Regions from separate parts of the Bradyrhizobium sp. MV1.5 genome, predicted to be linked through region 1. Evidence: riboswitches for the same ligand, from Rfam matches in the RefSeq annotation. Region 1 holds a riboswitch; the other holds the start of a gene.
What was found. A riboswitch is a leader RNA that binds a small molecule or an ion and turns the genes downstream of it on or off. The one in region 1 is predicted to bind cobalamin.
Positions count from the first base shown of each region.

Region 2: linked by a shared signal. The riboswitch ahead of metE (5-methyltetrahydropteroyltriglutamate--homocysteine S-methyltransferase) and the one ahead of AC0L2J_RS06595 (energy-coupling factor ABC transporter permease) in region 1 are both predicted to bind cobalamin.

Region 1 covers NZ_JBVVPL010000005.1:47,931-54,765, reverse strand. The annotation lists gene cbiE (precorrin-6y C5,15-methyltransferase (decarboxylating) subunit CbiE) at 1-948, shown strand, start outside; gene AC0L2J_RS06615 (cobalamin biosynthesis protein) at 945-1,313, shown strand; gene cobM (precorrin-4 C(11)-methyltransferase) at 1,310-2,092, shown strand; gene AC0L2J_RS06605 (cobyrinate a,c-diamide synthase) at 2,092-3,402, shown strand; gene cobA (uroporphyrinogen-III C-methyltransferase) at 3,399-4,130, shown strand; cobalamin riboswitch at 4,176-4,395, shown strand; gene AC0L2J_RS06595 (energy-coupling factor ABC transporter permease) at 4,433-5,110, shown strand; gene cobF (precorrin-6A synthase (deacetylating)) at 5,157-5,906, shown strand; gene cobT (nicotinate-nucleotide--dimethylbenzimidazole phosphoribosyltransferase) at 5,922-6,835, shown strand, end outside.
Region 2 covers NZ_JBVVPL010000011.1:56,825-63,659, reverse strand. The annotation lists gene AC0L2J_RS13330 (GNAT family N-acetyltransferase) at 1-94, opposite strand, end outside; gene AC0L2J_RS13325 (EAL domain-containing response regulator) at 711-1,925, shown strand; gene AC0L2J_RS13320 (4Fe-4S binding protein) at 2,506-2,709, shown strand; cobalamin riboswitch at 3,499-3,698, shown strand; gene metE (5-methyltetrahydropteroyltriglutamate--homocysteine S-methyltransferase) at 3,798-6,113, shown strand.

The DNA.
Region 1 (6,835 bases):
TGGTTTGGCGCCGGCGCGAGCCTCGCCGAAAAGCTCCATAGCGACGAATGGATCGCGTATCCAGCTGCCTCGACATTCTCGCTCGCCGCCGCGCGATTGGGCTGGCGCCTCGAAGCAATTGCCTGTCTCGGTCTCCACGCCGCGCCATTCGAGCGTCTCGTGCCGCATCTGGCGCACGGTGCACGCATCATTTGCCTCGTGCGCGATGGCAAGGCGGCCGGTGATCTTGCAGAATGGCTGACGGCGCGTGGATGGGGTGCTTCGGCATTCTGGACGCTCGCTGCGCTTGGCGGGCCGCGCGAAAGTATCGACGCGCATCGCGCCGACAGCTTCGCAGGCGATCTTGCCGGGAGTCTGGTCACGGTAGCCGTGGAGGCGAGAGGAGCGCAGGGCCTTCCCCGCAGTTCGGGACTATCGGACGAACTCTTCGTCCATGACGGCCAGATCACCAAGCGTCCGGTCCGTGCGCTCGCGCTCTCGGCGCTGGCGCCGCGTCCCGGTGAACGGCTCTGGGACATTGGCGCAGGTTCGGGTTCGATTTCGGTCGAGTGGACGCTGTGCGGCGGCACCGCGATCGCCGTCGAGGCGCGCGAGGATCGCGCCGCGAACATTCGCAACAACGCAGCGGCGTTCGGGTTGGCACATCGGATCACAATCATCGCGGGAAAGGCGCCTGAAGCCCTTGCTGCGCTGGACGGGCCTGACGCCGTGTTTATCGGCGGCGGGCTCGACATCGTGATGTTCGACGCCATCTGGTCGCGGCTCTCGCCCGGTACGCGGCTGGTCGCGCATTCAGTGACGCTGGAGACGGAAGCGCTGGTGGGTGAACTGCACCAGCGCCACGGCGGCGACTTGATGCGGGTCGAGATTGCGCACGCCGCTCCGCTCGGCCGCTACCGTTCCTGGGACGCAGCGCGGCCGGTGGTGCAATGGAGTGCGGTCCGATGAAGGTCGCCGGGCTCGGATTCAAGCGGGACGTCACGCTGGCCTCGCTGCGTGAGGCGCTGCTGGCAGCTGGTGGTCCCGAAGGTCTCGCAGCGGTGGCAACGGTCAGCGACAAGGCCGACTCAGACGCGCTGAAGCAGCTTGCGCGCGAATGCGGCATACCGATCAAGGCAATCACCGCCGAAATGCTGGCCGGCATCGACACGCCAACACAATCAAAGCTCATCGCGGAAAAGTTCGGGACGGGATCGGTCGCCGAAGCGGCCGCGCTCGCGGCAGCTGGACCTCGCGCGCGATTGATTGCGACGCGGGTGGTCTCGCAGGATCGCACCGCGACCGCGGCGATCGCGGAAGGGGACGGCGCATGACGGTGCACTTCATCGGTGCGGGGCCGGGCGCTCCTGACCTGCTGACGTTGCGCGGCCGCGACCTCATCGCAGCCTGTCCGGTCTGTCTCTATGCCGGCTCGCTTGTCCCTGAAGGCGTCTTGGCGCATTGCCCGCCCGGTGCACGGATCGTCAACACCGCGCCGCTGTCGCTCGACGAGATCATCGCGGAGATCGCTGCCGCGCATGCGGGCGGCAAGGACGTTGCGCGGCTGCATTCCGGTGATCTCTCGATCTGGTCGGCGATGGGCGAACAGCTCCGCCGCCTGCGCGCGCTCGGCATTTCCTACACGGTCACGCCCGGGGTTCCCTCTTTCTCGGCCGCCGCGGCTGCGCTGGAGGTCGAGCTGACGCTGCCCGGCCTTGCCCAGACGGTGGTGCTGACGCGCACGCCGGGCCGCGCCAGCGCGATGCCCGAAGGCGAGAAGCTCGCCGCCTTCGCCGCTACCGGCGCGGTGCTCGCCATCCATCTGTCGATTCATCTGCTCGACAAGGTCGTCGCCGAGCTGACGCCGCATTACGGCGCGGACTGCCCGGTCGCGATCGTCTGGCGTGCGAGCTGGCCCGATCAGCGCATCGTCCGTGCCACGCTCGCAACACTCGACGCTGCTGTCGGCAGCGAGATGGAGCGCACTGCATTGATTCTGGTCGGCAGAACGCTGGGCTCGGCGGATTTTTCCGAGAGCCGTCTCTATGCCGCCGACTATGACCGTCGCTATCGGCCGGTCGGCGCCGAGCCGCGCTTTCCGGAGGTGTCGTGATGGCGGCAGGGCTCGTCATCTCCGCGCCGGCGTCGGGCGTCGGCAAGACCACGCTGACGCTGGCGCTTGCCCGCGCCTGGCGCAACGGCGGATTGCGGGTGCAGTGCTTCAAGAGCGGCCCCGATTACATCGATCCCGCGTTTCATGCAGCCGCGACAGGACGCGCCTCAGTCAACGTCGACAGCTGGGCGATGGATCGCGGGACAATCTCGCATCTCGTCAGTCGCGGCATTGACGCCGATGTCGTGCTGGCCGAAGGCTCGATGGGCCTGTTCGACGGCGTGGCTGCCCGTGGCGTCTGCGGCACCGGGGCGACCGCCGACATTGCGGAGATGCTGGACTGGCCGGTGCTGCTGGTGATCGATCCATCCGGCCAGGCACAAACGGCGGCGGCAATCGCGGCGGGCCTTCGCGACTACCGCCCCGGTGTGCGCCTTGCGGGCGTCGTGCTCAATCGCGTTGCGAGCCCGCGCCACGAAGCTCTCGTGCGGCGTGCGCTGCTGGACGCCGGCATCGCCGTGTTCGGCGCGCTGCCGCGCCATGCCGAGATCAGCCTGCCGAAGCGGCATCTCGGGCTGGTCCAGGCCGAGGAGCAGGCGGAGATCGGCAAGCTGATCGACGAGGCCGCGCGCTTCGTCGCCGAGCATGTCGATCTTGACGCGGTGTTGCGTTCGGCTGCCAGCTGGTCACCGCCATCTGCCGGGAGCGGCCTGAACGTGACGCCGCCCGGCCAGCGCATTGCGTTGGCCCGTGACGCCGCGTTCTCCTTCGTCTATCCGCATATGTTGGAAGCGTGGCGCGCGGCGGGCGCCGAGATATCGACATTCTCGCCGCTCGCTGACGAGGGCCCTGATCCGGGCGCCGATGTGTGCTGGCTGCCTGGCGGCTATCCCGAGCTGCAGGCCGGCAGGATCGCGGCCAATGCGCGCTTCCGCAGCGGATTGTGGGCCTTCGCCGAAACGCGTCCGGTGCACGGCGAATGCGGAGGCTATATGGTGCTGGGCAGCGCTTTGACCGACGCCGACGGCATCAGCCACGAGATGACGGGCCTGCTCGGCCTTGAGACAAGCTTTGCCAAACGCCGCATGCATCTGGGCTATCGTTTGGCCGAGCTTGCCGCGCCGATGCCGGGCCATCAGGCCGGCGCACGCCTGCGTGGCCACGAATTCCACTATTCGACGATCGTCGCGCAGCCCGACATGGCGCTGGCGGTCGTCCACGACGCGACAGGCGCGGTCATCGCCGAGACCGGCTCGCGGCGGGGACAAGCCACCGGCACGTTCTTCCATCTGATCGCGGAGGACCGGTGAGCGGTTTTGTGTCCTTCGTCTCCGCCGGCCCCGGCGATCCCGAGCTCCTCACGCTCAAGGGTGCCGCGCGGCTGCGCGAGGCCGACGTCGTGCTCTATGACGATCTTGCTTCGGGCGCGATCCTCGATCTGGCCCGGCCCGGCGCCAATCTCGTCGCGGTGGGAAAGCGGGCGGGACGGCCCTCGACCAAGCAGCACCACGTCAATCGATTGCTGGTCGACTACGCCGTAACAGGCGCGCGCGTGGTGCGATTGAAGTCCGGCGATGCCGGCATCTTTGGCCGGCTTGAGGAGGAGGTCGAGACCCTGCGTGAAGCCGGCATCGGCTACGAGATCATTCCAGGCGTCACCACGGCCTGCGTGGCTGCGGCTCAGGCCGGCATTCCACTGACCCGGCGTCACACCTCGCGCCGGGTGCAGTTTATTACCGGAGCGGACGTCACCGGCGAGCTGCCGCCAGACCTCAATTGGGTGGCGCTGGCCGATCCCGAGGCGACGACCGTGGTCTATATGGGCCGGCGCACATTTCCGGCGCTCGTCGCAAAATTGATCGAGCACGGGCTCGCCCCGACCACGCCGGCGTTGTTTGCCGAATCGCTCGGCCGTCCCGATGAGCGACTGGTCCGCACCACCATTTCGGAACTTGCCGAGCAGCTTGCGCGGGGCGGAGCGGCATCCACGGCGGCCGTCATCCTGTTCGGCGCGCTGGCGGGGGATTATCCGTCATGACGCTCTCGGCCGCCCTTCGCCCCTTGACGCCCGGCTGGCGAAAGGGGCACACAAGAGAGGCATGGTGCTCGACGCGGCGCAAAGCGCCGGAGCATAATCGGGAATGGGGGTGGGCGGACCAAGTTGCGGCGTCCAAAACCCCAGCCGCCCCCGCGACTGTAAGCGGTGAGGGACTTCGATCAGCCACTGGGCCGCAAGGCCCGGGAAGGTCGGAGACTCCCAGTGAACCGCGAGCCAGGAGACCGGCCGTGCACGTTTTGAGGCCAAGGCCGTCGGGTGTGACGGCAAGAAGGATCTGAGCCATGCATATCGAACCCGGACTAGTCTCGGACGCCAAGCTTGTGCTGAGTTATGCAACCGGCATCGCCGTCGGCGGCGTTGCCTTGAAGCTCGCGGTCGAGACCGTGCGCGAGCAGGGCATCACGTCGTTCGCAGCGCGGACGCTCGCCACCACGGGCCTCGTGTTCGTCTTCTTCGAGATCCTGCCGCACTTCCCGGTCGGCGTCTCCGAAGTGCACTTCATCCTCGGCTCGACCTTGTTCCTGCTGTTTGGAGCGGCGCCTGCGGCCTTCGGCCTCGCGTTCGGCCTGCTGTTCCAGGGCATCTTCTTCGAGCCGCCCGACTTGCCGCAATATGGCATGAACGTCACCACGCTGCTGGTGCCGCTGTTCGGGATCCAGGCAATCGCCACGCGGATCATTTCGCGCAACACGGCCTATGTCGATCTGAAGTACCGCCAGGCGCTGGCGCTTTCGACGACCTATCAGGCCGGCGTCATCGCCTGGGTGGCGTTCTGGGCGCTCTATGGCGCCGGTTTTGCCGCGACCAACCTTGCCAGCATCGCGACCTTCGCGGCGTCCTATGCGCTCGTCATCGTGATCGAGCCGATCGCCGATCTCGGTGTGTTGGCGCTGGCGAAGTCGCTGCGCGGCGTCACCGCGGCCGGCCTCGTCACGCCGCGTTTGCACAACGCGGCCTAGAGACAAGCGAACGGGCGGCTGTTAATGGCCGCCCCTCGCAGGCACGATGCTCACGCTCTCCCTGATAGGCATCGGTTGCGGCGATCGCGGGCAGCTCACGCGCGCCGCCATCGGTGCCATCAACGCGGCCGATCTCGTCCTGATCCCGCGCAAAGGGACGGCCAAGTCCGACCTCGCCGATCTCAGGCGGACGATCTGCGCGGATGTGCTCGCCAGCGACAAGACACGTATCGCCGAGTTCGATCTGCCTGTGCGCGACGCCGCTGAAGCGGACTATCGCAAGGGCGTGGACGATTGGCACGATGCCGTGGCCGCTGTCTGGTCGCAGACGATCGCAGATCATCTCGAAGGCAAAGGCAAGGTCGCGCTGCTGATCTGGGGCGATCCCTCGCTTTATGATTCTTCGCTGCGCATTGCGCGGCGGCTCAATCCCTCGCCAAAGATCGAGGTTGTGCCCGGCATCACCTCGATCCAGGCGCTGTGTGCGGCGCATGCGCTGCCGCTCAACGATATCGGCGAGCCCTTTCTGGTCACGACGGGACGTCGCTTGCGCGAGGGCGGCTGGCCGCAAGGTGTCGATACCGTGGTGGTGATGCTCGATGGCGGCACGGCGTTCCAGTCGCTTGATCCGGCGGACCTGCACATCTGGTGGGGGGCCTATCTCGGCCTGCCCGATCAGATTATCATGTCCGGCGCGCTGGCCGAGATCGGCCCGCGTATCGTCGCCGTGCGGCAAGAGGCGCGCGAGCGGCACGGCTGGATCATGGACAGTTACATCCTCAAGCGCAGGCCGTGAGGCAAGCGAGGCAGCATGCTCCCCGAATGGGTCACCCAACAATGCCCGGATATCTCCGCAGTCCACCGCGAGGCGGCGGTGGCGCGGCAGGCGCAACTGACGAAACCGACCGGCGCGCTCGGCCGGCTCGAGCAGCTCGCGATCGAGCTTGCGGGCCTGCAAGCAACGGAGCAACCGCGCGCGGCGCGGGTGCCGATCATCATCTTCGCCGGCGATCACGGCATCGTCGCGCAGGGCGTTTCGGCCTATCCGCAAGAAGTGACCATCGCGATGCTGGCGAATTTTGCCTCCGGCGGCGCTGCGATTTCGGTGCTCGCGCGTGAGCTGGGCTCCAGCCTGGAGGTCGTCGACACCGGCACGCTGGCGCAGGAGGAGATGGCTGGGATCGTGACCGACAAGCCGCGCAGCGGCACGCGCGATTTCAGCGTCGAAGCTGCGCTCAGCCCCACAGAGCTGGCATTTGCGTTCGAAGCCGGACGACGTGCGGTGACGCGCGCGCAGGCCGGGCAGCCCGATCTTCTGATCTTCGGCGAGATGGGCATCGGCAACACCACGACATCGGCGGCGATTGCGGCGAGCTTGCTCGGCGTGAGCGCGGAAGAGATCGCGGGCAGCGGCACCGGCATCGACGCGGCCGGCCGTGTGCACAAGGCGCGGGTGATCGACGCTGCGATCGCACGCCATGGCATTGCGGGCGCTTCGCCCGAAAAGATCCTGTGCGCCGTCGGCGGCCTCGAGATCGCGGCCATCTGCGGTGCAGTTATCGCAGCAGCGCAGCGCCACATCCCCGTGTTGATCGACGGCTTCATCGTGTCGGTCGCGGCGCTGGCGGCGGCGCGGCTCAACCCGTCGTGCCAGCCGTTCCTGCTGGCCTCGCATCAGTCCGCCGAGCAGGGGCATCGGCTGGTGCTTCGCGCGCTCAACGTGCA
Region 2 (6,835 bases), on a different contig from region 1:
GGCTGAACTCCGGTCCGGGGCCACCTAACTCGGAAAGTAGCTCTTCGACCGCTTTTGCGACCGCGTTCTCATCTCCTGGCACGCTCTTGCGCAAAGCCGTGCCCGCGCTGGACGTGCCTTGCCCTTCAGCACCAACACGAACACCCGACCTGGCCCACTGGGGGAAATTCATGCTCAGGAGGATACAGAAAACGCAATTGAGAGCAACTATCAGGCTCGGTAGGAAGCAGCACGTCCACACTCGCTAAGGCAACAGAGCTGAGGTAATTGCAAGCCATTGCCGTTCTCAGAATCGACTGCGGGTTGAGCAGCTGCGAACTCATGATGGACTGCCTTCGATTGGAAAACATATCACGGCACACGCCGGTCATGCCGATCAAACATTCGTAAGAGTGATTGCCGATCGTCGCTCACGAACTACTCGCTTCAACAAATCGTGCGCCACGATGATCGCAGCGCCATAGAGCGTCAGCTCGGTGCGTCCGAAGGAGAGATTCCCACCTCGCGTGCGTCACTCGTACTTGCGCGAAGCGCGACAGGTATCATACGCGTGCGTCCGATAAAATCGTCTGAGCAAGATCGCGAAAGATTTTGCACACCAATGCACTATCTTAAGCTTATCTCGAACAATCGAAAGATATCGGGAAGCACAGCTTGTTTGGACCTTCGCTCCTCGTTTAAGGCACCGTCACGGAACAGGAGTGGTTGCGATGGAACATGGGCAGGCCGAACTGGTCGGAGGGAAACCTGTAATCTTCGGGCAACGTAAGGTGCGGCCGCGGGCGTGCCTGGCCGTCGGCAAGCGGCATCTGCGCGCCTTTCTACGGGATGTGCTGGAGGATATGGGGTTTGTTATCAGCGAATGCAGGACTGCTGACGAGTTGCCGCACGTACTCCGCACGGAGTTCCCTGATCTGATCCTGCTCGGCATTGGCTCGGACCGCATCGAGCCTGGACGATTGCTCGAGATACTGGTACGCGAAGAATTTGCAGGCCGAGTGCTGGCGTTCGGAGCGCGCGAGTCGATCATCATGGCGGCAGTGCAGCAGGTCGGTAGTGAATATGGACTTGCTATGCTGCCGCCGCTCAGGGCGCCGTTTGCAGCCGAGACGTTGCGCGATCGGATCGGCATGCTCTTGCCAAGAGAGCCGGCGCCCCGTCCCGCGGTCCATGTCGGAGAAGCCTTACACGCTGGCTGGCTTGAGCTCTGGTATGAGCCGAAGTTTGACGCGTGTACCCTTAGCCGCCGCGGCGCCGAGGCTCATGTGCGAATGCGGCACCCGACCTGGGGCGTTGTTCCACCGGCCTATTTCATCCCGGAATCTCACGATCCGCATTTTAGGAACTTGTCGCAGTTCGTGATCGACCGCGCGATCAAGGATTGGCAGTATCTTCTGGAGCAGCAAACTTCGATCGATCTCTCCATCAATCTCCCGGCAGCATTCCTGATTGACCCGCAGGCGGTACGCGATCTCTGTCGGCGCATGCCGTCGCACGCCGCTTTCGGCGGGTTGACGATTGAAATCGAGAGCGTGGAAGCGATCCAGAACCTAGATCTCCTGGTCGAGGTTGCGCGTGAGGTTCGCTTTCACAACATTGGCCTTGCAATCGACAATGTCGGTGCCAATTGGCCGCAGCTGATGGGGATGACAAAATTCCCGTTCATGAAATTGAAAGTAGATCGTCAGTTCGTCGGCGGCTGCGCGAATGGGCCCCTCAAGCGAACGGTGTGCCGCCATATCGTCGATCTAGCCAAAGAGTACAATGTGCGCACCGTCGCCGAAGGTGTGGAGAGCCAGGCTGACCTAATCGCTGTGGCCGAACTCGGCTTCGACCTTGCGCAGGGCCATCTGTTCGGAAAAGCCATGCCACTGAAGCAATTTGCACAGTCATCTTTCAACCCTGCTCCAGCTCGTCCAAAATAGTTGCGAGTGGCTGAGTGCGGCCAAGCGACGCTCGCGAGCACCGCCATGCCTACTCGGCACCAGGCATGAGGCTGAGTGCAATTCAGTCGGTCTGCAAGGCCAGTGTCGCTCGTCCCGCCGCCACTTCATTTCCCTCCGAAGCTTGTTATACCACAAGCCCGTTTTGGCAAGCCTCCAGCGAGTCCTCCGCGCAGCTAGCGTTGCAGCCATGAGCGAGGCTTGCACAAACCTCCAGTCGGGGTGTGTGACCGGAGGTTTGCCGAGATCCGACGTAGACCTGCGTCCGTTCGCGGGTTTTGTCGCCGCCGGTGGAGGAAGCGTCAGCCTCGCTTGCCCCCGCGCTGACGTGCCAAACAAACCGACGGACGCTTCCAGCTTCAAGGCGCGACTGACTCTCGCAAGAGGGCCCGATGGCTCATAGCCTGAAATTGAAGCGACCTGTTGCTGTCGCAGACGCAACATGGTCTCAGACCCGGGACAGCCGAATTGGGCAAATTGCCCAACATTGAGCGCGTCTGCGTTTGGCACGGCATTTGAAAGGGATCGCCCATGGCATCGCTCGCCTAAGGAGTCGGAAGGCATGGCTTACAAGATCGTCGCTTCGCAATGCACCGTTTGTGGCGCATGTGAGTTCGAGTGTCCCAACGCGGCGATCAGTCTGAAGCGTGACATTTACGTTATCGATGCCAAAAAATGTACGGAGTGCGAGGGCCATTGCGACACGCCGCAATGCGCGGTGGTCTGTCCGGTCCCTGACACCTGTGTCCCGTCCAAGACAGGATAGGCAGCCCGCGACCAAAAGGCCTCATCGCTCGATTTCGCGAACGAAGTTGTAGATGTGGGACCTTGAGGAGACCACGACCGCATGGGGCGCATCGAGGTCGATTAACATCGTTATGAGCTTAAGACGCTGAGCGACGCCGAGGAACCCCTCAAAGGGCTCTGTCGGAGGACACCGTCGAATTTGTCACGAACAAGGACAAGGCCCTCGATGCTCAGTGGCCGCGTTACGGCCTATCGTCGCTGGTGGCGAGTCGAGGCGAGGCAGACCCGGCGTCGAGCGGCCACGGACGCATCGAAGCCGGCGCAAAAGTCGCTGAGCACGTGAACACCTAGTGCACCGAGAAGGATCATCTTGGCCAACCTCACGGAGGCGGACGACCTCGTGCCTGGTCGCGGGCCCGCCGAACACCAAGGAGCCGACCTGATCATCCGTTCGGTCCTGGAGCAATCCGGCTTTCGAAATGTCTAGGGAGCCTCGTGGGCTGTGACCAAACGGATGCCGGCCGAGGATGATCGCACCTTCCTGACGCGCAGGTTCGAAAAGCTGCTGACGGAAAAGGTCGCCTCCTCGCGATCACACAGATACCGAAAGCCGCCCGGGTTCGTTCCGGTGGTGGAGCTCAACCGTTACGCGAGCGGGGAGCGAATGCATTTCAAAAGCGGAGCCTCCACAGATCCGGGCGTGTTCACTAGGCCGCGAGCAAGACCGTCTTACCTGCCTAGTGCGCTCGTAATCGCTTGGGCAATGTCGCAGCGAGAATCGGTAGGTTGACGCATCGATCCTCGTGCGCATAATCCAAGCCGTCGCGGTCTCCGGATTTCGTTTGATCCGGAGCTAAGAGGGAAGCCGGTGCAATGCCGGCGCTGCCCCCGCAACTGTAAGCGGCGAGCCGCTGTCCAACGAAGTCACTGAAGCCATGCGGCTTCGGGAAGGCCGGACAGCAGCGACGACCCGTGAGCCAGGAGACCTGCCTCGACAAGATATCGTCCACGGGCGGGGCGTCCCGGTGTGCGCCAAGCAGTTGTCGCTCACGCGATGTTCGCTGTCTGCGTCCGCCATGGCCTTTGCCCCAACATGGGGTCTAAGCTATGTCAATCCTTTCGCTTCCCGTTGCCACACTGGGGACGTCACGCATCGGCCCACGACGCGAACTCAAATTCGCGCTCGAGAGCTACTGGGCGGGAAAATCTAGCGAAGCCGAGCTCCTCGAGGCGGGGAGTGGACTTCGTGCCGCTAATTGGGCACGGCAAAAATCCCGCGGTGCGACCGTCATTCCTTCGAATGACTTCTCGCTCTACGACCATGTGCTCGATACCAGCCTAATGGTCGGCGCGATTCCCGACATTTACGGCTGGAACGAAGGTCCTGTGTCGCTCAAAACCTACTTCACCATGGCGCGTGGCGCTCAAGACGGTGGTCACGCTCAGCATGGGCCCGGCGTAGCCGCACAGGAGATGACGAAGTGGTTCGATACGAACTACCACTACATGGTGCCGGAATTTCACCAGGATCAGATCTTTAAGTATGCCTCTCGGAAGCCGATCGAGGAATATGAGGAGGCAAGAAGCCTCGGTTATCAGACGCGGCCCGTCCTAGTGGGCCCAGTCACTTTCCTGAAGCTCGGCAAAAGCGTAAATCCCGCATTCAATCCGCTGTCGCTGCTTGATCGACTCCTCCCCGTCTATGTCGATGTTCTCCGCGAACTAGCCTCGCGCGGCGCTGAATGGGTTCAGCTCGACGAGCCATGCCTAGTGATGGACGTCGACGAAGCATCTCGGGCCGCTGTCCGCCGGGCCTATGCTCATTTCGCTAAGGCCGTGCCGGCGCTTAAAATCATGCTGGCCACATACTTCGGGGCTGTCGGCGACAATCTTGAAACAGTATTGGCCTTGCCCGTTGCCGGGGTTCATGTCGACCTGGTTCGTGCACCTTACCAGTTGGACGCGATTGTCGCCAGAGCAGGTAGAGATCTAGTGGTCTCGCTCGGTGTCGTTGATGGTCGCAACGTGTGGCGCTCTAATCTGCCGGCGCTACTCGACCAACTTGCTCCTATGGTCAAAAAACTGGGCAGGGACCGTGTTCAGATTGCCCCCTCCTGCTCGCTGCTTCATGTTCCGACCGATATTGAACTAGAGATCGATCTCGATCCCAATCTGAAGACGTGGTTGGCGTTCTCAGTGCAGAAGATCAAGGAGCTTTCGATTTTGGGCAAAGCGCTGGCTGGCCATGCTGCCGACGTGGCCGATGAACTCACGCTCTCAGAGGATGCATCCGTCACCCGCGAAACATCGCCGAAGATCCACAGTGCGAACGTCGCCGGACGAATGGCCGCGATCGACGATAGCATGCGTCGCCGTCGCAGTGCGTTCACCCAGCGCGCCGACGTCCAACGCGTCGCCTTCGCATTGCCGATGTTTCCAACCACAACCATCGGATCCTTCCCGCAAACGGCGGACGTCCGCAATGCGCGTGCAGCTCATGCGCGGGGAGCGCTGAATGACACGCAGTACGAGCAGCTTCTGAAAGCGGAGACAGCCCATACCGTGCATTGGCAGGAAGATATCGGCCTGGACGTGCTCGTACACGGTGAGTTCGAGCGCAATGACATGGTTCAATACTTTGGCGAGCAGCTGTTGGGTTTCGCATTCACCAAGCACGGCTGGGTTCAGTCTTATGGCTCGCGGTGCGTTCGTCCTCCTATCCTGTTTGGAGATGTCTCCCGCCCGAAGCCCATGACCGTTAAATGGTGGCGACATGCGCAGTCTCTGACCAAAAAACCCGTCAAGGCTATGCTGACCGGACCGGTGACGATCCTGAACTGGTCGTTTGTCCGTGACGACATCCCGCGGAGCGAGACATGCCGACAGATCGCTCTCGCGATCCGAGACGAGGTCATCGACCTTGAGGCGGCTGGAGCGACCATGATCCAGATCGACGAGGCTGCGTTGCGGGAGGGATTGCCACTGCGCAAATCGCAGTGGAAGGACTATCTCGATTGGGCAGTGGACAGTTTCCGTGTTTGCTCCTCCGCTGTCGCTGACGGAACTCAGATCCATACGCACATGTGCTATTCCGAGTTTAACGAAATCATCGATGCGATCGCAGCAATGGATGCCGACGTCATTTCAATCGAGGCGTCGCGCTCCAAAATGGAATTGCTCGACGCTTTCAAGAGCTACAATTATCCTAATGAAATTGGGCCGGGCGTCTATGACATTCATTCACCGCGCATTCCCGCAGCAGCCGAGATCAAGCAGCTGATTGTGTTGGCGCGGCAGCGGGTTTCCGATCGGCAGCTCTGGATCAATCCCGACTGCGGACTGAAAACTCGAAGGTGGGAAGAGGTGCGTCCCGCGCTCGTCAATATGGTGGCCGCCGCACGCGAGTTGCGGGGTGAGGCATGATCGTACGCAGCGTGTCGCCAACGTATTTGTGAATAAGATCCACGCGCGTTGGGAGGTCGCGATATCTTGCGAACTCCCAAAGCTTCCAGCGCTTGCGACTGCCGGTCTGCTTCGGCGGAGGTGATCCCACACAGCCGGCGACAAGCTCGAATCCGACGGACGACAGCATGCCGGCCTTACCGGTGACATATTCCAAGTCACTTACGCTCGACGCGAACCACGGTCCTATCGCTTCATTTATCCATCGCGTGGATGCGTCCCATCACAACAATCTATTTTACCGCCCTTCCGGAATTTCATACGTAATTGGCGCGTTGGCGCGGGCTTCGGGAAGATTTGCTGGCGTTGGGCGCGTTGCCAAATGCTCCCGCGTGACGGCAAACTGACGCTTGAGTTTCAGGACACGGCGGCCAAACCGCCTGCGTGATGGATCCCAGCTCCATCAAGGCTCCCCTTGCCAACCGGACAGCTGGCAAGTGGTGGCAAGTCTTGAACTTTCCGACAGAAGCGGAAAGCAAGCGGCTCGCTAAGTTGCGCGGAGCGATATCCGCTTCTTGTTTTGACGGCGAGTGCCCTCGCCGTAAATCGGTCGCCGGTAGTCCTCCCTACCGACGAAAGCTGGTGCGATGCGGAAAGCAGCGTTGCTCCTGCGTGACTTCTGCCCGGCCTCCCCTCGAGGCCGGGCATTTTTATGTATGCGTGGTGATGAGTGACAGCACAGC